One region of the Pradoshia sp. D12 genome, then DNA from elsewhere that is predicted to be linked to it. Evidence: a T-box and tRNA genes for the amino acid it is inferred to sense, from the RefSeq annotation. Region 1 holds a T-box; the other holds one or more tRNA genes.
What was found. The T-box of region 1 lies ahead of ileS (isoleucine--tRNA ligase). A T-box ahead of a tRNA ligase gene usually reads a tRNA of that ligase, here a tRNA-Ile.
Positions count from the first base shown of each region.

Region 1 (11,331 bases):
TATGGCGGCCGGCTCACTTGTTTTATCCAAGGATGAGCGTAATCTTGGAATAGCCCTAGTTGATATAGGTGGCGGTTCTACACAAGTCGCTGTATTTGAAGATGGGGAGTTAAAAGGAGCTACAGTTATCCCGCTTGGCGGAAATAATATTACAAAAGATATCAGCATTGTGTTAAAAACACCAACTGATGTTTCCGAACAAATTAAAGTTAGACATGGTCATGCATTTATTGATGATGATGCGGAAGAAGAAACATTCACAGTACCGGTGATTGGCAGCGAAAAACAACAGACCTGCAATCAATTTATCGTATCTGATATTATGGAAGATAGATTAACAGAAATCTTTGAAATGGTAGAAGATGCTATAGTGAATATGGGTGTAACTGATTTGCTTGGGGGGTATGTTCTCACTGGTGGAGTAGTAAAAACCCCTGGTATACTGGATTTAGCACAGAATATCTTGCAAAATCGCGTTCGTGGAGCGGAACCAAATTACATAGGTGTCAGAGAACCTCAGTACACAACTTCTGTTGGTCTTATCACATATGCATGTAACAAAGCCAGATCGCAAGGCTTGAAGTTAGGAGCGCATACTGTTGCTGCTACCAGAGAAACAACAGAAAAGCGTCCGGCTCAAAAACCAGCTCCAAAAGAAAAAGCACCAAAAAATCCAGAAGATAAAGTGAGTACAAAAATGAAAAAATTCTTCGGAGTATTTTTCGAATAAGGGAAACACTTTACCGAAAATAATAGGAGGACTTTCCATGCTAGAATTTGATACAAATATTGATTCGTTAGCAACGATAAAAGTAATCGGAGTAGGGGGCGGCGGAAATAACGCCGTTAACCGAATGATTGAACATGGCTTACAAGGGGTAGAATTTATTGCGGTTAACACAGATGCCCAAGCTTTGAATCTATCAAAAGCTGAAATAAAAATGCAAATAGGCGGTAAATTGACACGAGGACTTGGTGCAGGCGCCAATCCGGATGTTGGAAAAAAAGCTGCTGAAGAAAGTAAAGAACAAATTGAGCAAGCCCTTCAAGGAGCAGATATGGTATTTGTTACAGCTGGTATGGGCGGTGGTACCGGAACAGGAGCTGCTCCAGTTGTAGCTCAGATTGCCCGTGAGTTGGGTGCCCTGACTGTTGGTGTAGTGACAAGACCATTTACATTCGAAGGCCGTAAGCGTTCCACGCAGGCTCAGGGTGGAATTGCGGCTATGAAAGAATCTGTTGATACATTAATTGTTATTCCAAATGATCGATTATTGGAAATCGTTGATAAAAGTACACCAATGCTTGAAGCTTTCCGTGAAGCAGATAATGTTTTAAGACAAGGTGTACAAGGTATTTCTGATTTAATCGCAGTGCCAGGACTAATTAACCTGGACTTTGCAGATGTGAAAACAATTATGTCCAATAAAGGATCCGCTTTAATGGGAATCGGGGTTGCATCAGGTGAAAGCCGTGCTGCTGAAGCGGCTAAAAAAGCTATCTCCAGTCCATTGCTTGAAACATCCATTGACGGTGCTCAAGGTGTGTTAATGAACATCACTGGAGGAACGAACTTAAGCTTATTCGAAGTTCAGGAAGCTGCCGATATTGTAGCATCAGCCTCCGATCAGGAAGTAAATATGATTTTTGGTTCTGTTATTAATGAGAATCTGAAAGATGAAATTGTAGTAACTGTGATTGCGACTGGCTTCAATGAAATTGAACAACAACGTCCGGCGGCAAGACCGAACTTTGGCCAATCACGCCCTGCTCCTCAAACGAATCCAATCAAGCGCGAAGTACCTAAGCGTGAGGAATCTTATACTTCAGAACCTAGCAGAAATAATCAAGTGAGCAGCAATACTGATGATACACTTGATATTCCGACATTCTTAAGAAATCGTAATCGTCGTAGATAATATATTTCATAGAGGAAGATGATGATGTAATAGTAAATTACATCATCATCTTTTTTTGTTTTTGTAGATTCCCGCTGCAGGGTTTATAGCTCATTCTATGGATTTAGTCCGATAGTTCTATTTCAAACATTTTAATTAAGAATCTGATTGATTATCTCAATTCCTTTTTTCACCCCGATAGTTCTAATAGTTCAAATTAAATATGATTGGGGAAATTTTGCAGTAAACCATCGACAAATACTGATGAAAATATAAATAAAAAACGGTTGCACTCTTTACATGAAGTGACAACCTTTTGGATTATGTCAGGTTATAATTTCTCATATGTTCTATTAAAAAAAGTATGGGGAAACAATATGACTATTTATATTGATGCCATTTGGTTTCTCAATTGGGTCTTTGATACAAGTATATTAGTGTGGACTGCGGTTTTACTAAAAAACCAAATAAAATGGATTAGAATGCTAGCTGGAGGATTAGTGGGATCTATGGTTGTTTGGCTATATATCACACCCTTTTCCTATTTAGCTGATCAAATTTGGCTGAAAAGCATGGTTTCTATTTTGATGGTTTTAACCGCATTTGGTTTTAGAAGTATCCGAGCATTTTTTAAAAGAGTTGTAACTTTATATGCTGTAACCTTTACAATTGGTGGAATCCTCTTAGGCAGTCACTATTTTTTTAGCTTTGAAGTGACTGAATATTTCAACGGATTCACAAGTGGAGCAGGCAGCTTCGGTGACCCGGTCAGTTGGATTTTTGTCATGATTGGATTTCCATTGGCATGGCATTTTTCAAAAAAACACATTAACATCCTTGATCTAGCCAAGTGGAATAAAGAGCAGAGGGTTACCATGATTGTTGAAATTAATGGCGTTTCATTTGAATCAGAAGGGCTTGTTGACACAGGAAATCAATTACTCGATCCATTATCCGGTTCTCCTGTAGCAATTATTTCACTCTATGGAAGGGAAACAATGATACCTGCGTCTGTATCCAAGTTAATTGACAAAGGGATCCAGAATTTGCATGGCGATTTTGCTGATTTCCCTGATGAGTGGCAAGAAAAAATGAGAATTATTCCGTGTAAGGTTGTTGGGAATGACAGTCAATTGTTAATTGCATTTAAACCAGATGTCCTATCCATTAAAGTAGCCAATGAATGTCGTGAGGTTCAAAAATGTTTAATTTCTTTTACCATGCAGCAATTATCAGGAGAAGGGCTTTTCGATTCCATTGTTCATCCAAAAATGGTACCGGCCGGTGATTCAGCATCTGCCTCTTAATGTAATAATCACTATACTCATTTCAGGAAGAAAATAGACGTTGAGGATTAGGAAAGGGGTTAAACAATTGAGAAATTTCCGCTTTAGACTATCCTATTATTGGACAAAAGTTTTAGTTAAATTAAAGCTTAAGTCAGATGAAGTGTATTATATTGGCGGCAGTGAGGCTCTTCCACCGCCACTCAGTAAGGAAGAGGAAGAAATATTAATTCATAAACTGCCTGCTGGAGATGAAACAGCAAGATCTATGCTAATTGAACGAAATCTTCGTTTAGTTGTATACATAGCACGTAAATTTGAGAATACAGGTATTAACATTGAAGATTTAATCAGTATTGGCACAATCGGCCTTATTAAAGCAGTAAATACCTTTAATCCTGAAAAGAAAATAAAGCTGGCAACATATGCATCAAGATGTATAGAAAACGAAATTTTAATGTATTTACGACGGAATAGTAAAACACGTTCCGAAGTCTCATTCGATGAACCGCTGAATATTGATTGGGATGGGAATGAATTGCTTTTATCAGATGTATTGGGCACAGATGATGATATCATCACAAAAAACTTAGAGACAAGTATTGATAAAAAACTTTTGGCTAAAGCACTGGAACAATTGAATGATCGGGAAAAGCAGATTATGGAACTAAGATTTGGCTTGGTTGGAGGGGAGGAAAAAACACAAAAGGATGTTGCTGATTTACTGGGGATATCGCAATCCTATATCTCCCGTCTTGAGAAGCGAATTATAAAAAGGCTTAGAAAAGAATTTAATAAAATGGTTTAAGGAAGGTGTAAAAAATATTTAGTCGTATAAAAGCTTTATGAAATCAGGGATTTTTCATTTAGTCACTATACGGAAATAATTTTCATATGCATATAATTCCCTCCCGCGGAGATACTTTACTTTGTACAGCAGCTCCTGCTAGGAGGGAATGGATTGACACGAAACAAAGTAGAAATATGTGGTGTGGATACATCAAAATTACCTGTTTTAAAAAATGATGAAATGCGAGAGTTGTTTAAACAGATGCAATCTGGAGAATCATCATCAGCACGGGAGAAGTTGGTTAACGGTAATCTTAGACTTGTCCTAAGTGTCATTCAGCGCTTTAATAACAGAGGTGAGTATGTTGATGACCTCTTCCAGGTTGGATGCATTGGTTTAATGAAATCGATTGACAACTTTGACTTAAGTCAGAATGTAAAATTTTCTACGTATGCTGTTCCAATGATTATTGGGGAAATTCGCCGTTATTTACGGGATAATAACCCGATTAGGGTTTCCAGATCGTTGAGAGATATTGCATACAAGGCTTTACAGGTCAGAGAGAGACTGATGAGTGAAACATCGAGAGAACCGACATCTGAAGAAATTGCAAAAGCTCTTGATGTTACGTATGAAGAGGTAGTATTCGCACTAGATGCAATCCAGGACCCAGTGTCATTATTTGAACCTATCTACAATGATGGAGGCGATCCAATTTTTGTAATGGATCAGCTCAGTGATGAGAAGAGTAAAGATAGCACATGGATTAATGAGATTGCATTAAAAGATGGCATGCGCAGGTTAAATGAGCGTGAGAAAATGATCCTTAAGAAACGTTTCTTCCAAGGGAAAACGCAAATGGAAGTTGCTGAGGAAATCGGAATTTCACAGGCACAGGTATCCCGCTTGGAAAAAGCGGCTATTCGCCAAATGAATAAAAATATCTAGCTGCTGATTAATGAACTTATAATTAAATATGTATTGCCTTTAAGCTATCCTCATTTGCAGGATAGTTTTTATTTATATTAGGCCAATTTATTATAGCAGAGTCTTCATTCCTATTTAAAAGAGGGGAACTCAAAATTCTTGCATCACCAGCATCTGTTTTTTATGGTTTTGTAGATAGCCAGATATGAAAGAAACTAAATCCTTTTCTTATAACGTTCAAGATTTGATGGATAGGAGGGCGTTCCAGAGAGAAGTTCTTTATTGTTCTTTCCATTCATATAATGCCTGTAACTACAGATCCCGAGTGGAGGAGATAGAGTATGATTAAAATTTCTGAGTTACAAGTCAAAGATATCGTAAATACATTCGACGGAAAACGATTGGGAAATGTTGAAGATATTGAAATTAATCTAAGTACTGGGAAAATAGAAAGTATAACGGTAGCAAACAGTAAAATGCTTTCGTTTTTAAATAAAGAGGAAGACACTGTCATTCCGTGGTATAAAATTAAAATGATTGGAGAAGATGTGATTCTTGTGGAATACAAGGGATACGGAAGTTTTAATGATTAGAAGAAGAAAATTATGCGGGATTGTGATAAAATGAAAGAAAAATCGAGGGGTATTAGCTTGGAACCATTTGTTCAGTTTTCCGAATCATTTATGTCGATAAAAGGTTGGAAGGATTGGCATCCGAATTTATTGGCGGGATTTACTACGAAGAACGGAGGCATCAGCGATTTTCCGTTTCAGTCGATGAATACAGCTTTTCACGTCTTTGATTTAGATGGAAAAGTAATAGAAAACAGGCGTATTCTAGCTGACCAGCTCCATTTTCCTGTTGAAAGATGGGTTGGAGCTGAGCAGACGCATGAAGCGTCTATTTTGAAAATTGACAAAAGTCATGCCGGGCTTGGTGCTATAGATTATAAAACAGCATTAAAAGCAACGGATGGTTTATATACAAAAGAAAGCGGAATATTATTGACGCTTTGTTTTGCAGATTGTGTACCCGTATATTTTATGGCGCCTAACCATCATTTGATTGGGATTGTACATGCAGGCTGGAAGGGGACGGTTGCTGGCATAGGTTCATCTATGATTGATATCTGGAGACAGGATGAAGGTGTTCAGCCTGAAGAGATATATGCTGCAATAGGGCCATCTATTTGCCAAAACTGTTATACGGTCGACAAAAAAGTAATTAACTATTTAGAGGTTATACTAGAAGAACAGACAAAAACCGCTTATAATCAAATTACGGAGAATCAATATCAGCTTGATTTAAAGCTGGCGAATGCTTTAATTCTTCAGAAAGCCGGTATTTTACCAGAGAATATTATGACAACTGGTTTTTGTACAAGTTGTGATGATTCTTACTTTTTTTCTCACCGACGTGATGAGGGGAAAACTGGTCGAATGTTGGGGTTAATCGGCTGGAAGGAGGAGTAGGATATTGGAAGTGACGGAAAACCTGCAAATCATTCATGAAAAAATCGAGAGTGCTGCAAAACGTGCAGGTCGTAATCCACAAGATATACAAATAATTGCTGTTACAAAATATGTTTCAACAAAACGTGCTCTAGAAGCCTATAAAGCCGGAATTAAAAACTTTGGTGAAAACCGCTCGGAAGGATTAATAGCCAAGCAAGAGGGTATAAAAGAACGACCAGTTTGGCATTTTATCGGTTCGCTTCAAACGAGAAAGGTAAAAACGATCATAAATCGTGTGGACGTTCTACATTCTCTTGATCGCTTATCATTGGCTGAAGAAATAGAAAAGAGAGCCACGCGCCCGATTGACTGTTTTGTTCAGATAAATGTAAGCGGAGAAGATACTAAACATGGAATACAGCCTCAGGTTGCAATTGAGTTTGTACAACAGCTTGCTGAATTTGAAAAAATTAGGGTAATGGGACTTATGACGATGGCTCCTTTCACAGATGATGAAGAAGAAATACGTACTTGTTTCCGTAAACTCAAAGAATTGCAAGTAGTGATACAAAATATGAAGTTGCCCAATGCCCCATGCACAGAACTCTCAATGGGCATGTCTAATGACTATGAAATCGCCATTGAAGAGGGTGCAACCATGGTTAGAATCGGAACTGCCTTGGTAGGGAATGAATAAAAGAGAGGTGTAAATGATGTCAATCGTATCAAAAATGAAAACGTTCTTTGCACTCGAGGATGAAGAATATGAGTATGAGGAACAATATGTTGAAGAAGAAAAAGTTCCGGCAAAAGTGAATAAACATGATCAGCAGCAAAAACAACAAAATATAGTGAGTCTTCAAAGCATACAGAAATCTTCTAAGTTAGTATTGCTGGAACCAAGAGCGTATGCAGATGCTCAGGAGATTGCCGACCATTTAAAAAATCGCCGTGGGGTTGTTGTGAATTTACAAAGGATTTCACCAGACCAGGCTAGAAGAATTGTTGACTTTTTAAGTGGGACAGTCTATGCAATCGGTGGGGATATTCAGCGTATCGGGTCAAATATATTCTTATGTACCCCTGATAATGTTGATGTTTCAGGTTCCATCTCTGGATATGCTCAAGAAGATGAACTGGAGGATATAAGGTGGTAAGTAAATAATGGATATATTTTTTTATATACTTTATAAAGCAGTAGATATATATTCCTGGGCCTTAATTATTTACATATTAATGTCGTGGTTTCCAAATGCAAGGGATACAGGAATTGGAATGTTTTTAGCACGCATATGTGAGCCGTTTTTGGAACCATTCAGGAGAATTGTACCTTCGCTCGGCATGATTGATATTTCTCCAATTATAGCGATTCTTGTGTTAAATATGGCACGAGTAGGAATCTCCGCGTTGGCAGGCATTTTTTAAGAAGAATGTTAGCTCCCTTTCAAAACAGGGAGCTTTTATATTTTAGCTGGAGGATGTAAATGGATATTTATCAGCATTTTCGTCAGGAAGAAAGAGAATTTATCGATCAGGTGCTTGGATGGATTGATCAAGTGCAGGAGCAATATGCCCCTAAACTGACAGATTTTCTTGACCCCAGAGAATCAGAGATTGTAAGGATGCTAATTGGTACAAATGGAGATGTACATGTTTCCTTTTTTGGAGGAAGCGAAGCGGCCGAGCGGCAAAGAGCGCTCCTCTATCCGGACTATTATGAACCGCAAATCGAGGATTACGAACTGACCATTTATGAATTATTTTATTCTGCAAAATTTACGACACTGAAACATAGGCAGATTCTTGGCACGTTAATGTCTGTTGGCTTAAAGAGAGAAAAATTTGGTGATATATGGATTGAAGGCGAGCGAGTACAATTCGTTGTTGCAAAAGATGTAGCATCCTATCTGGAGATGAATATATCTAAAATGGGCAATGCGGGTGTAAAGTTTCAGGAAATACCTGCTGATCAGGCTATGACTGTTACGGAACAATGGAAGGAATGCCAAGTGACAGTTTCCTCCATGAGAATTGATACGATATTGTCGGCTATCGCCAATATTTCGAGGCAAAAGAGCCAAACACTCGTACAGCAGGGGCGTGTTAAGGTAAACTGGAAACAAGTCGATAATCCATCATATGAAATCAGAGAAAGTGATGTGTTATCCACTCGTGGGATAGGAAGAATGAAGATATTTTCCATTGAAGGAAAAACAAAGAAAGATAAATGGAAAATAAAGTGTGGTATACAAAAATAATCAGGAATTTAGAAGGAATATCACCATTACTGTCGAAAGCATAGTATAATAATTAAGAGAAGAATCAGTATTCGGAGGTGCAGTCTATGCCATTATCACCGCTAGACATACATAACAAGGAATTCGGCAGAGGATTCCGCGGTTACGATGAAGATGAAGTAAATGAGTTTCTTGACCAAATAATTAAAGATTACGAGTTGGTCCTTCGAGATAAGAAAGATCTTGAAGCTAAAGTGGAAGAGTTGGAACAACGCCTTGAGCATTTCTCCAGCATTGAGGAAACGTTGAATAAATCAATCGTCATTGCTCAGGAAGCCGGAGAAGATGTCAAACGAAATTCTCAAAAAGAGGCTAAATTGATTATGAAGGAAGCAGAAAAAAATGCTGACCGAATTGTCAATGAGGCATTATCTAAAGCAAGAAAAATTGCTATTGAAATTGAAGACCTTAAAAAGCAATCTAAAGTATTCAGAATGCGTTTTAAAATGCTTGTTGAAGCCCAGCTTGATTTATTAAACAGTGAAGATTGGGATAAACTTCTTAAATATGACGTGGATGCCACTGAATTTGATATCGACCTGAATGAAGAAGAAATGTAAGGTCTTGACTTTATCGTAAGTTATTGAATATAATATTTTAACAAATCTATTCAAAAAATGTTAAAACGAAGACGGGAACAGTACATCAGATCATACTTTTTGTAGCGAGCCGGGGAAGGTGGGAGTCCGGTAAAAGAATCTGGATGGAAGATCATCCCTGAGTCTGCTTTTGAACCCAGCTTGGCTGGCAGTAAATAGCGGCGAGTCATTCACGTTACGAATACCAAGAGGAATATTGTCAGGCAATATTCTAAAAGGGTGGTACCGCGGAAATATAGCCTTTTCGTCCCTTTACCGGGATGAAAAGGCTTTTTTGTATTTATTTATGAAAATAGTTTAACCGAAGTTTAAGGAGTGAATGGAATGGAATTTAAAGACACATTATTGATGCCTAAAACAGAATTTCCAATGCGTGGGAATTTACCAAAAAGAGAACCGGAAGTTCAAGCAGGTTGGGAAGAAAAAAATATTTACAAATTAGTACAGGAGCGCACGAAGGACCTTCCTAAATTTGTGCTGCATGACGGACCTCCTTATGCGAATGGAAACATTCATATCGGGCATGCAATGAATAAAATCTTAAAGGATTTTATTGTTCGCTTTAAATCAATGAATGGTTATAATGCGCCATATGTACCAGGTTGGGATACTCATGGTTTACCAATTGAAACAGCTCTAACTAAAAACAAAAAAGTAAATCGTAAGGAAATGACAATCGCTGAATTCCGTAAACTTTGTGAGGAATATGCTTATACACAAATTGATCAGCAGCGCACTCAATTTAAACGTTTAGGTGTAAGAGGAGACTGGGAAAATCCATACATCACACTGAAACCTGAATATGAAGCTGAGCAAATCAAAGTTTTCGGTGATATGGCGAAAAAAGGCTATATCTATAAAGGATTAAAACCGGTTTATTGGTCTCCTTCCAGTGAATCTGCACTAGCTGAAGCGGAAATCGAATACCACGACAAGAAATCAGCATCTATCTTTGTTGCATTTGATGTGAAGGACGGCAAAGGAGTAGTGGAAGAGGGAGCGAAGTTCATTATTTGGACAACGACACCTTGGACCATTCCAGCTAACCTTGGAATTGCTGTTCACCCACGCCTTGATTATGTACTTGTGAATGTGGATGGTACAAAATATATTGTGGCTGAAACATTATTGCCTTCCGTTAAAGAAACACTTGGATGGGAGAATGCTGAAGTTGAGAAGACTGTTAAAGGTGCTGAACTGGAATATGTAGTCACTAAACATCCATTGTATGACCGTGACTCACTTGTTATTTTAGGAGAGCATGTAACCACTGATGCAGGTACAGGTTGTGTTCATACTGCGCCAGGACATGGTGAAGATGACTTTATCGTAGGTCAGAAATATAATCTTGGAGTACTCTGCCCAGTGGATGGAAAAGGCCATATGACTTCTGATGCTCCTGGATTTGAAGGATTATTCTATGATAAAGCAAACAAAGAAATCACGGATAAACTCGAGGAAGTCGGTGCTCTGTTAAAACTTGATTTCATTACACACTCTTATCCGCATGATTGGAGAACGAAAAAGCCAACAATTTTCCGTGCAACTGACCAATGGTTTGCTTCAGTTGATGATATCCGTGAAGACCTATTGCAGCAGATCAAAGAAACTAAATGGGTACCTGCATGGGGTGAAACGAGATTATTTAACATGATTCGTGATCGTGGAGACTGGTGTATTTCCCGTCAGCGTGCATGGGGCGTACCGATTCCGGTGTTTTATGCAGAAAATGGTGAAGCAATCATTACGGATGAAACGATTAAGCATGTATCCGATTTATTCCGACAATACGGTTCCACTGTTTGGTTTGAGAAAGACGCAAAAGATCTTCTCCCAGAAGGCTTTACACATGAAGGCAGCCCTAATGGCTTATTTACGAAAGAAACAGATATTATGGACGTATGGTTTGACTCTGGCTCCTCCCATCAATCAGTTCTTGAAGCAAGAGAAGATTTGAGAAGACCAGCTGACCTTTACCTTGAGGGTTCAGACCAATATCGTGGATGGTTTAACTCCTCTTTGATCACGTCAGTTGCTGTTACTGGTAAAGCTCCTTACAAGGAAGTATTAAGCCACGGAT
Region 1 covers NZ_CP044545.1:1,292,631-1,303,961, forward strand. The annotation lists gene ftsA (cell division protein FtsA) at 1-730, shown strand, start outside; gene ftsZ (cell division protein FtsZ) at 768-1,919, shown strand; gene spoIIGA (sigma-E processing peptidase SpoIIGA) at 2,276-3,205, shown strand; gene sigE (RNA polymerase sporulation sigma factor SigE) at 3,273-3,992, shown strand; gene sigG (RNA polymerase sporulation sigma factor SigG) at 4,146-4,922, shown strand; gene F7984_RS06405 (YlmC/YmxH family sporulation protein) at 5,243-5,494, shown strand; gene pgeF (peptidoglycan editing factor PgeF) at 5,525-6,373, shown strand; gene F7984_RS06415 (YggS family pyridoxal phosphate-dependent enzyme) at 6,378-7,052, shown strand; gene F7984_RS06420 (cell division protein SepF) at 7,069-7,512, shown strand; gene F7984_RS06425 (YggT family protein) at 7,520-7,780, shown strand; gene F7984_RS06430 (YlmH family RNA-binding protein) at 7,840-8,613, shown strand; gene F7984_RS06435 (DivIVA domain-containing protein) at 8,700-9,212, shown strand; T-box leader at 9,272-9,506, shown strand; gene ileS (isoleucine--tRNA ligase) at 9,576-11,331, shown strand, end outside.

Region 2 (11,331 bases), 1.9 Mb from region 1:
ACCAAAGAAATGCTCGAATTGCGGATCGCCTGTACCCAGCATGATCATTTGGATATCTTCCTGCAAAATCTCATGGAATACAGCTCTAACCAGATCAAAGCCTTTCTGAGAGGTTAAACGCGATACAACGGCAATCAGCGGCTTGCTATCATCTACCGGTAAATTGAAATACTCCTGGAGATAACGTTTATTCGCTTTTTTGCCTTTCAGAGAATTGACTGAAAACTCGCTGGCAATCGCAGCATCTTTTTTTGGATTATATAAGTCATTGTCAATTCCATTTAAAATCCCATATAAATCTGAGTCTCTTGCCTGAAGCAATCCATTCAGACGCTCACCGTAATAGTCAGTTTTAATCTCCTCTTTATAAGTAGGGCTGACAGTAGTTATTGCATCTGCATAAACCAGTGCTGATTTCATAAAGTTGACGTTCCCGTCAAATTCCAACTGGTTAAAGTAGTCATCATGAATCCCCAGTACATCATCAAGAAAACTTTTTCCATAAATGCCTTGGAATTGCAAATTATGAATTGTAAATATATTTTTGATGTTTGCTAATTTCGTATTCTGGTGCTGAGTTTTCAATAAGAATGGAATCATTCCCGTATGCCAATCATGTGTATGAATAACATCCGGTAAAAATGGAATATGATAAAGTGCTTCAACAGCCGCTTTACAGAAATAAGCAAAACGTTCACCATCGTCAAATTGCTCATAAAGTTTTGGTCTATGGAAATAATATTCATTATCCATAAAGTAATAAATGACACCATCATATTCAGCTTCAAAAATACCGCAATACTGTCTTCTCCAGCTTAACTGAACTTCAAATTCAGCAATTTTTTTCGCTGAATTAAAAAAATGAGTAGGTATCGTCCCATACTTAGGAAGCAACACTCTTACCTCATGACCTAACTTTTTTAATTCTTTAGGAAGAGAGCCGGCTACGTCAGCCAGCCCTCCAGATTTAGCAAAGGGTACACATTCAGATACTACAAATAATACATTCACGAGTTCATCAACGCTCCTTGTTTTACACCTTTTTGAATAACAATTGGTTGGAATGGAGACCCAATCAGAACTGTTCCATCAGCAATTTCTACATCCTTATCGAGGATTACATAATCGAGTTTGCAATTCTTACCGATTTTTGTTTTTTGCATGATAATGGAATTTTTAATGGAAGTACCTTCATCAATATTAACGGCCCTAAAGATGATACTGTGCTCTACTTCACCTTTTATGATAGAGCCGTTGGCAACCATTGATTGGCTTACATGAGACTTCTCACTATACTTGGATGGCGGCTCATCCTTAACTTTTGTATAGATAGGACATTCCTTCATGAATAACTGACTCCAATTTTCTTCTTTAAGAAGATCTATACTTGATTGAAAATAGGCATTAATAGAATTGATATTCGCCAGATAACCTTCATACTGATAAACACAGATAGCGAAGTCGGAATAATGATCTTCCACAACATCCTTTAAACATTTGTACCCAGTTTGTTTCCGCTCGTCAATTAATTTAACAAGCAGTTCTTTTTTAAGGATGAACATTTCAAGTGATTCTTTATCTTTTTTGATTTCCGTAATATCACATTTGTTTTGTATATGATATTTAAGAACAGCATTAAAATCGATATTGCAAACGGTTTGACTGTTAGCAACAATCACATACTCCTGTTTACTTCTTTCAAGATAGGTCATATGATAAGCAAAGTGATCAAACGCATGAACCTCACCAGATACATCTTCTGTATGAGGCACCGGGAGGAAGAATAGTCCATCTCTTTTTCTATTCAAATCCCAGTTCTTACCTGTTCCCAAATGGTCCATTAACGATCTGAAATGTGCTTGTGGATAAACAGCTACATTAGATATTCCCGAATTAACCATGCTTGAAAGAATAAAATCTATTAAACGGAAACGACCAGCTATTGGTAATGCTGCAACATTCCGACTTTTTGTTAAAATATCCAGTGATTCAAAACTATTCGTGGCATCTATAATACCTAATAGTGATTTACTCATATTTTCAACGCCTTTCACTATATCAAGATAATTTTATAACATTTTCTTCTGTTAACAGTTCAGGATTAACCAATATAACATCTTCATCATCAATAGGTCTGATCACCTGGTTATCCGGTATAACAGCACCTGGAGGAATAATAGCCTTTTCAATATAGACATTCTTTCCGATAACTGCATCTGACATGATTACAGAATCTTTAACATGTGCGTCTTTGCCAATCTGTGCTCCATAGAAAACGACTGATTTTTCCACCTTACCTTCAACTATACATCCTTCGTTAATCAGTGATTCTTTAACCTCTGCTTTGTTAGATAGATATTGTGGTGGTCTGTTCGGATTAACTGAATAAATGCGCCATGAATAGTCATAAAGATTTAATTCACACTCTTCATCCAGTAAATCCATATTAGCTTCCCAATAACTTTTCAGTGTACCAACATCTTTCCAATATCCTTCAAATGGATAAGCATATACCTTTTTATCATCATTTAATAATAAAGGTATGATATCCTTACCAAAATCCCTTGTTGAATCTTCATTTTTAGCATCTTTTATCAAATAGTCTTTTAGAACTTTACGATTAAATATATAGATACCCATAGAGGCTAAATTATTTTTCGGATTTTTCGGTTTCTCTTCAAATTCCATTACAGAATAATCTTCTCTGGTGTTCATGATTCCAAATCTGCTTGCTTCATCCCAAGGAACAGGAATAACAGAGATAGTCGCATCTGCTCCTCTTTCCTCATGGAAGCTCAACATTTTATCATAATCCATTTTGTAAATGTGATCTCCTGAGAGAACAATCACATAATCCGGATCATATTGATCGATATAGTTTAAGTTTTGGTAAACCGCACTTGCTGTACCCGTATACCATCTCATTTCCTTTGAAGCAGAATAGGGAGGTAATACAGTTACTCCGCCATCTTTTAAATCGAGATCCCAGGCACTTCCGTTAGAAAGATAGGAATTAAGCAATAACGGCTGGTATTGCGTTAATACCCCTACCGTATCTATTCCAGAGTTCGTACAGTTACTTAATGTAAAATCTATAATTCTATATTTACCGCCAAATGGGACTGCCGGTTTTGCAACATCAGCTGTCAAAGCCTCAAGCCTTGTTCCTTGTCCTCCTGCCAGTAGCATTGCGACTATTTTTTTCTTTGCCATTTTTATTTAACTCCTTCCGTTTTTTAATGGGACGCAGTACAGTAATTCCAAATGGAGGTACCTTAATCTTTACGTGATATGGTCTCCCATGAAAAGAACCTTCTTCTGCGATGATTTTCTTTTTATTAACATGATCGCTTCCACCATATTGGACAGCATCACTATTTATGACCTCTTTGTACTCCTGTTTATCAGGTACTCCAACTTTATATTCTTCATAAGATATATTTTTGAAATTACACAGTACTATCAATGGATTTCCTTCTCGATCACGACGAATAAATGAGAATATGGACTGATCGGTGTTATGAACATCAATCCACTCAAATCCTTCAGGATAATCATCTAACTCATATAACGGCTTTGACCGTTTGTAAAACTTTAGTAAGTCTGCAAAGAAATGATTTAATGTTTGATGAGAATCATAATTTAGTAGATGCCAATCAACCTGTTCTTTATCCTTCCATTCTGAGAACATCCCCAGCTCTCCACCCATAAATAATAATTTTTTCCCCGGGTGGGTTGTCATAAATCCCATGAGTAATTTCAACTGAGAAAATTTTTCTTCGTAGCTTCCTGGCATTTTATCAAGAAGAGATTTTTTACCGTGGACCACTTCATCATGTGACAAAGGTAAAATAAACCGTTCCGTATAAGCATACATTAAGGAGAATGTTACTTTATTATGAAGATCCTTTCGAGAACACGGATCTGATTCCATGTACTCTAAAATATCGTTCATCCAACCCATATTCCACTTATATGTAAATCCTAAACCTCCCTCACTAGCTGGCTTAGTTACGTTAGGCCAATCAGTTGAGTCTTCAGCCATCATAAGAACTGTAGGATCGGATTCTTTTACAACTTGGTTAAGTTTCTGTAAAAAATCTATAGCATGTGGATTAACGTCACCACTATATGTATTGGGCCAATAAATGATATTTGCGACAGCATCCACTCTAAATCCATCTATGTGAAAATACTTCATCCAATATCTTGCGTTGGATATTAAAAAACTATGAACTTCTGGTTTGCCCAAGTCAAAATTTGCTGTTCCCCATACTGGATTCTCTCTGTGTTTGAGATCAGAGTATTCATAAACAGGTGATCCATCAAACATAAATAAACCATGAGCATCTTTACAATAGTGACCAGGTACCCAATCAAGCAATACACCTATGTTATGCTGATGACATTGATCGATAAAATATTTCAAGTCTTCAGGCCTGCCATATCGGCTTGTTGGTGAATAATAACCTGTACTCTGATAGCCCCATGATCCGTCGAACGGATGTTCAGTTAGTGGCATTAGCTCAATATGTGTAAAGCCCTGTTCAACTACATAGGGGATGAGTTCATCAGCCAGGTCACGGTATGTATAAAATTCCTCAATCTTGCATTCATCGCTCGGTATAGACACTTGGCCTTCCTGGATATGTTTTCTCCATGTTCCTGCATGAATTTCATAAATAAACATGGGGTTCTCATCTTGTTGTTTCTTTGTTTTTTTCTTAAGCCAAGACGCATCATTCCATTTATATGAATCATCTATAGGATATACGACAGATGCCGTATGAGGCCTTATTTCTGAATAGAAGGCATACGGATCACTCTTTAGAGCTATGGCTCCAGATGCTGCTTCAATTTCATATTTGTATATATGTCCGTCCAGGTTTTTATCTACCAGAAGCGTCCAAATACCCTGTTCAGAAACTCTTTTTAATTCATAACCGTTACCATTCCAATTATTAAAAGAACCCACCAAGCGTATCTGACGGGCGTTTGGTGCATATACTGTAAACCTTGTATGTATATCATCATTTACCTTTATCAAATGGGAACCGAACAGTTTATATGCATCATAAAGAGAGCCTTCATGAAACAAATGGACCTGATAGTCTGTTGGGATAGCATTAGGCATATTATCACCCTTTCTCGAATTTTCTCAATATACTAATTAAACTACTTATTCTGTAACTAAATCAAATGCAAAAATTGTTAATTTAGCTCTAAAAAGCTTTTTTTCACTACTTTTTGGAATTAGTAAGATAAATTAACAGGTATCAGTATAATATATCCAAAATATAGTATATAGAAACTTAAATACTATTATTTTTATGTTAAATATTTCATTATATTGAGAAAAATATCAATGAAGTGGTCTACCACTCAAAAACGAGTTAATTAATTAAAATGTTTACTTAATAAAGTTGTGTAAGAAAATATTAAATTATTTGTTTATTATAGTATTTATCTATAGTAAACAAAATATTCTCATAATTCAAGACCAAAAAGGGAACTTAGATACTTTGGCATATAATATATCTTTCAACATAGAACTTTAGGAAATACAATCGAGGAAAGGATGATTGTGTTGAGTTAATTCTTCTGAAGGCTTCTTTATAATCTATTGAGGATTTAAGAATTAGTATATTCTCTATAGGAGAACATTATCCGTGAAATTTTTTAAATACAAACCTTTACAATTACTTTCCATTGTCTCACGGATCTACTGATTAAAGCAAGACTTAAATAAATGATACCCTCTCAGAAAACTATAAGAAGATGTCTATGCGAGCTTCAATTGCTTATTTATGTTGATATATGGATCATATGAAGGTTTATCGTGAGGCATATTTAATAGCAGAATTTAATACTTAATTTAGGTGGAGTGGAGGTTCGAACAGTAAAATTAGTATAGGACAAAATGAGAAGGGCTTATAGCAATATTTCCCCAATTCCCAAATGGGGAAAAAATTCAAGAATTGACTCACACATCTATTCAAATTACAGGTAAAAGTAGATTTTCAATTTGGTTGATATAATCCTTACTAAAGAAATCATAAAATTTTACTTGGTATTCCTCTTAAAAGTACTTGATGATCAGTTCGGCTTTATTCTCGTTCTATTTTAGACTTTAACCGTTATTAGAATTTTACCTTTGCTTCTTATAAGGCGTTTAGGAGACAATGTATTGACGGACTGAGCTCTTTTGGCAGTTATGTTTTAATAATTAAGATTTCATTTATTAAAATAATATATAAAAAAACCATGTACATCATGTACATGGTTTTTATGACCCCTACGGGATTCGAACCCGTGTTACCGCCGTGAAAGGGCGGTGTCTTAACCGCTTGACCAAGGGGCCAAATGGCGGAGAAGGAGGGATTTGAACCCTCGCGCCGGTTACCCGACCTACACCCTTAGCAGGGGCGCCTCTTCAGCCTCTTGAGTACTTCCCCAAATATGGCTCCGCAGGTAGGATTCGAACCTACGACCGCTCGGTTAACAGCCGAGTGCTCTACCACTGAGCTACTACGGAATAATGGTATATGGGCCTAAATGGACTCGAACCATCGACCTCACGCTTATCAGGCGTGCGCTCTAACCAGCTGAGCTATAGGCCCGAAGTAAAATTTGGAGCGGGTGAAGGGAATCGAACCCTCATCATCAGCTTGGAAGGCTGAGGTTTTACCACTAAACTACACCCGCACTCTATGGGGCGGCTGATGGGAATCGAACCCACGAATGTCGGAACCACAATCCGATGCGTTAACCACTTCGCCACAACCGCCGTGCATTGTCTTTTTAAAGTTATGGTGGCTCAGGACGGAATCGAACCGCCGACACAAGGATTTTCAGTCCTTTGCTCTACCGACTGAGCTACTGAGCCGTTTTGTATCTTTGTATTTCTCTGATGCTGCTCAATGTCTTACTGATGAGCTAACATTTTATAAATGGCGGTCCGGACGGGACTCGAACCCGCGACCTCCTGCGTGACAGGCAGGCATTCTAACCAACTGAACTACCGGACCATTTATTGCGGGGACAGGATTTGAACCTGCGACCTTCGGGTTATGAGCCCGACGAGCTACCAGACTGCTCCACCCCGCGACAATAATAATTTGTTTCCATATACTACAAGGTATTTAAGGTATATATGGCGGAGGAAGAGGGATTCGAACCCCCGCGCGGTTTAACCCGCCTCCCGGTTTTCAAGACCGGTCCCTTCAGCCAGACTTGGGTATTCCTCCATATATAGTGGTGGACCTTGTAGGACTCGAACCTACGACCGGACGGTTATGAGCCGTCTGCTCTAACCAGCTGAGCTAAAGGTCCTATTTGGTAGCGGCGGAGGGGATCGAACCCCCGACCTTACGGGTATGAACCGTACGCTCTAGCCAGCTGAGCTACACCGCCAAATATTGAATCCTATTAAAGTTTATAATGGTGGAGCCTAGCGGGATCGAACCGCTGACCTCCTGCGTGCAAAGCAGGCGCTCTCCCAGCTGAGCTAAGGCCCCATAAGTTTTAGATGGTCGGGAAGACAGGATTCGAACCTGCGACCCCTTGGTCCCAAACCAAGTGCTCTACCAAGCTGAGCTACTTCCCGCAAAAAGATGGCGCGCCCGAGAGGAGTCGAACCCCTAACCTTTTGATCCGTAGTCAAACGCTCTATCCAATTGAGCTACGGGCGCATTTTTTGCAAAAAACTAGTGCCGAGGGCCGGTCTCGAACCGGCACGGTAGTCACCTACCGCAGGATTTTAAGTCCTGTGCGTCTGCCAATTCCGCCACCCCGGCATATAACTTGGCATTGGAGCGGAAGACGGGATTCGAACCCGCGACCCCCACCTTGGCAAGGTGGTGTTCTACCACTGAACTACTTCCGCATATAAGTGCGGGTGAAGGGACTTGAACCCCCACGCCGTAAGGCGCCAGATCCTAAGTCTGGTGCGTCTGCCAATTCCGCCACACCCGCATTTTGTAAATGGTGAGCCATGAAGGACTCGAACCTTCGACCCTCTGATTAAAAGTCAGATGCTCTACCGACTGAGCTAATGGCTCGTACTGATGGTGCCGGCAAGAGGACTTGAACCCCCAACCTACTGATTACAAGTCAGTTGCTCTACCAATTGAGCTACACCGGCTTAATAGATTTAAATACTTTTCTAAGACACTTAATTATTATAACTTATGTTTTTTATAATTTCACCAAGTATTTTTTGGTAATTTTTAATTTTATAATGGTGGAGGATGACGGGATCGAACCGCCGACCCTCTGCTTGTAAGGCAGATGCTCTCCCAGCTGAGCTAATCCTCCATTTTATTGCCTGGCGACGTCCTACTCTCACAGGGACTCGCGTCCCAACTACCATCGGCGCTGAAGAGCTTAACTTCCGTGTTCGGAATGGGAACGGGTGTGGCCTCTTCGCCATCGTCACCAGACGATTTTGTCAGCGACATTTATTATTATATCGTATTTCTGACATTTTTCAAGAGAAATTTCAAAGAAATTTTATCTTTTTTTCGTTCTCTCAAAACTGGATAATGTAAGTTTGGCAAGTATGCTTGATTCATTTGGTTAAGTCCTCGAACGATTAGTATCCGTCAGCTCCATGTGTCACCACACTTCCACCTCGGACCTATCAACCTGATCATCTTTCAGGGTTCTTACTAGCTTGCGCTATGGGAAATCTCATCTCGAGGGGGGCTTCATGCTTAGATGCTTTCAGCACTTATCCCGTCCGCACGTAGCTACCCAGCTATGCTCTTGGCAGAACAACTGGTACACCAGCGGTGCGTCCATCCCGGTCCTCTCGTACTAAGGACAGCTCCTCTCAAATTTCCTGCGCCCACGACGGATAGGGACCGAACTGTCTCACGACGTTCTGAACCCAGCTCGCGTACCGCTTTAATGGGCGAACAGCCCAACCCTTGGGACCGACTACAGCCCCAGGATGCGATGAGCCGACATCGAGGTGCCAAACCTCCCCGTCGATGTGGACTCTTGGGGGAGATAAGCCTGTTATCCCCGGGGTAGCTTTTATCCGTTGAGCGATGGCCCTTCCATGCGGAACCACCGGATCACTAAGCCCGACTTTCGTCCCTGCTCGACTTGTAGGTCTCGCAGTCAAGCTCCCTTGTGCCTTTACACTCTGCGAATGATTTCCAACCATTCTGAGGGAACCTTTGGGCGCCTCCGTTACTCTTTAGGAGGCGACCGCCCCAGTCAAACTGCCCACCTGACACTGTCTCCCACCCCGATCAGGGGTGCGGGTTAGAATGTCAATACAGCCAGGGTAGTATCCCACCGATGCCTCCACCGAAGCTGGCGCTCCGGCTTCAAAGGCTCCTACCTATCCTGTACAAGCTGTACCAAAATTCAATATCAGGCTGCAGTAAAGCTCCACGGGGTCTTTCCGTCCTGTCGCGGGTAACCTGCATCTTCACAGGTACTATAATTTCACCGAGTCTCTCGTTGAGACAGTGCCCAGATCGTTACGCCTTTCGTGCGGGTCGGAACTTACCCGACAAGGAATTTCGCTACCTTAGGACCGTTATAGTTACGGCCGCCGTTTACTGGGGCTTCAATTCGCACCTTCGCTTGCGCTAAGCGCTCCTCTTAACCTTCCAGCACCGGCAGGCGTCAGCCCCTATACTTCGCCTTGCGGCTTCGCAGAGACCTGTGTTTTTGCTAAACAGTCGCCTGGGCCTTTTCACTGCGGCTCTTCGAGGCTATAAACCTCTAATGAGCACCCCTTCTCCCGAAGTTACGGGGTCATTTTGCCGAGTTCCTTAACGAGAGTTCTCTCGATCACCTTAGGATTCTCTCCTCGCCTACCTGTGTCGGTTTGCGGTACGGGCACCTTCTTCCTCGCTAGAGGCTTTTCTTGGCAGTGTGGAATCAGGAACTTCGGTACTATAGTTCCCTCGCCATCACAGCTCAGCCTTATGTGATGAGCGGATTTGCCTGCTCATCGGCCTAACTGCTTGGACGCGCATATCCAACAGCGCGCTTACCCTATCCTACTGCGTCCCCCCATCACTCAAATGGAAGAGAGGTGGTACAGGAATATCAACCTGTTGTCCATCGCCTACGCCTTTCGGCCTCGGCTTAGGTCCCGACTAACCCTGAGCGGACGAGCCTTCCTCAGGAAACCTTAGGCATTCGGTGGAAGGGATTCTCACCCTTCTTTCGCTACTCATACCGGCATTCTCACTTCTAAGCGCTCCACATGTCCTTCCGGTCATGCTTCACAGCCCTTAGAACGCTCTCCTACCACGCATACCATACGGTATGCATCCACAGCTTCGGTGATACGTTTAGCCCCGGTACATTTTCGGCGCAGAGTCACTCGACCAGTGAGCTATTACGCACTCTTTAAATGGTGGCTGCTTCTAAGCCAACATCCTGGTTGTCTGGGCAACTCCACATCCTTTTCCACTTAACGTATACTTTGGGACCTTAGCTGGTGGTCTGGGCTGTTTCCCTTTTGACTACGGATCTTATCACTCGCAGTCTGACTCCCGAGTATAAGTCTTTGGCATTCGGAGTTTGTCTGAATTCGGTAACCCGATGAGGGCCCCTAGTCCAAACAGTGCTCTACCTCCAAGACTCTAAACTCGAGGCTAGCCCTAAAGCTATTTCGGAGAGAACCAGCTATCTCCAGGTTCGATTGGAATTTCTCCGCTACCCACACCTCATCCCCGCACTTTTCAACGTGCGTGGGTTCGGACCTCCATCCAGTGTTACCTGGACTTCATCCTGGACATGGGTAGATCACCTGGTTTCGGGTCTACGACCACATACTGCAAACGCCCTATTCAGACTCGCTTTCGCTGCGGCTCCGTCTCATCAACTTAACCTTGCATGGGATCGTAACTCGCCGGTTCATTCTACAAAAGGCACGCCATCACCCATAAAAGGGCTCTGACTACTTGTAGGCACACGGTTTCAGGATCTCTTTCACTCCCCTTCCGGGGTGCTTTTCACCTTTCCCTCACGGTACTGGTTCACTATCGGTCACTAGGGAGTATTTAGCCTTGGGAGATGGTCCTCCCGGATTCCGACGGGATTCCTCGTGTCCCGCCGTACTCAGGATCCACTCGGGAGGGAACGAAGTTTCGACTACAGGGTTGTTACCTTCTCTGACGGACCTTTCCAGGTCGCTTCATCTACCCCGTTCCTTTGTAACTCCACAATGAGTGTCCTACAACCCCAGATGGCAAGCCATCTGGTTTGGGCTGATTCCGTTTCGCTCGCCGCTACTCAGGAAATCGCATTTGCTTTCTCTTCCTCCGGGTACTTAGATGTTTCAGTTCCCCGGGTGTGCCT
Region 2 covers NZ_CP044545.1:3,289,610-3,300,940, forward strand. The annotation lists gene glgA (glycogen synthase GlgA) at 1-1,011, opposite strand, end outside; gene F7984_RS15775 (GlgC family sugar phosphate nucleotidyltransferase) at 1,008-2,036, opposite strand; gene F7984_RS15780 (glucose-1-phosphate adenylyltransferase) at 2,059-3,213, opposite strand; gene glgB (1,4-alpha-glucan branching protein GlgB) at 3,155-5,134, opposite strand; tRNA gene F7984_RS15790 (tRNA-Glu) at 6,290-6,361, opposite strand; tRNA gene F7984_RS15795 (tRNA-Ser) at 6,365-6,455, opposite strand; tRNA gene F7984_RS15800 (tRNA-Asn) at 6,461-6,535, opposite strand; tRNA gene F7984_RS15805 (tRNA-Ile) at 6,547-6,620, opposite strand; tRNA gene F7984_RS15810 (tRNA-Gly) at 6,632-6,705, opposite strand; tRNA gene F7984_RS15815 (tRNA-His) at 6,712-6,787, opposite strand; tRNA gene F7984_RS15820 (tRNA-Phe) at 6,811-6,886, opposite strand; tRNA gene F7984_RS15825 (tRNA-Asp) at 6,952-7,028, opposite strand; tRNA gene F7984_RS15830 (tRNA-Met) at 7,034-7,107, opposite strand; tRNA gene F7984_RS15835 (tRNA-Ser) at 7,155-7,247, opposite strand; tRNA gene F7984_RS15840 (tRNA-Ile) at 7,256-7,332, opposite strand; tRNA gene F7984_RS15845 (tRNA-Met) at 7,337-7,413, opposite strand; tRNA gene F7984_RS15850 (tRNA-Ala) at 7,442-7,517, opposite strand; tRNA gene F7984_RS15855 (tRNA-Pro) at 7,530-7,606, opposite strand; tRNA gene F7984_RS15860 (tRNA-Arg) at 7,615-7,691, opposite strand; tRNA gene F7984_RS15865 (tRNA-Leu) at 7,711-7,796, opposite strand; tRNA gene F7984_RS15870 (tRNA-Gly) at 7,811-7,885, opposite strand; tRNA gene F7984_RS15875 (tRNA-Leu) at 7,893-7,974, opposite strand; tRNA gene F7984_RS15880 (tRNA-Lys) at 7,985-8,060, opposite strand; tRNA gene F7984_RS15885 (tRNA-Thr) at 8,068-8,143, opposite strand; tRNA gene F7984_RS15890 (tRNA-Val) at 8,241-8,316, opposite strand; rRNA gene rrf (5S ribosomal RNA) at 8,325-8,441, opposite strand; rRNA gene F7984_RS15900 (23S ribosomal RNA) at 8,574-11,331, opposite strand, start outside.
Region 2: it has a tRNA-Ile gene. The T-box ahead of ileS (isoleucine--tRNA ligase) is inferred to sense a tRNA for this amino acid. The anticodon was not compared.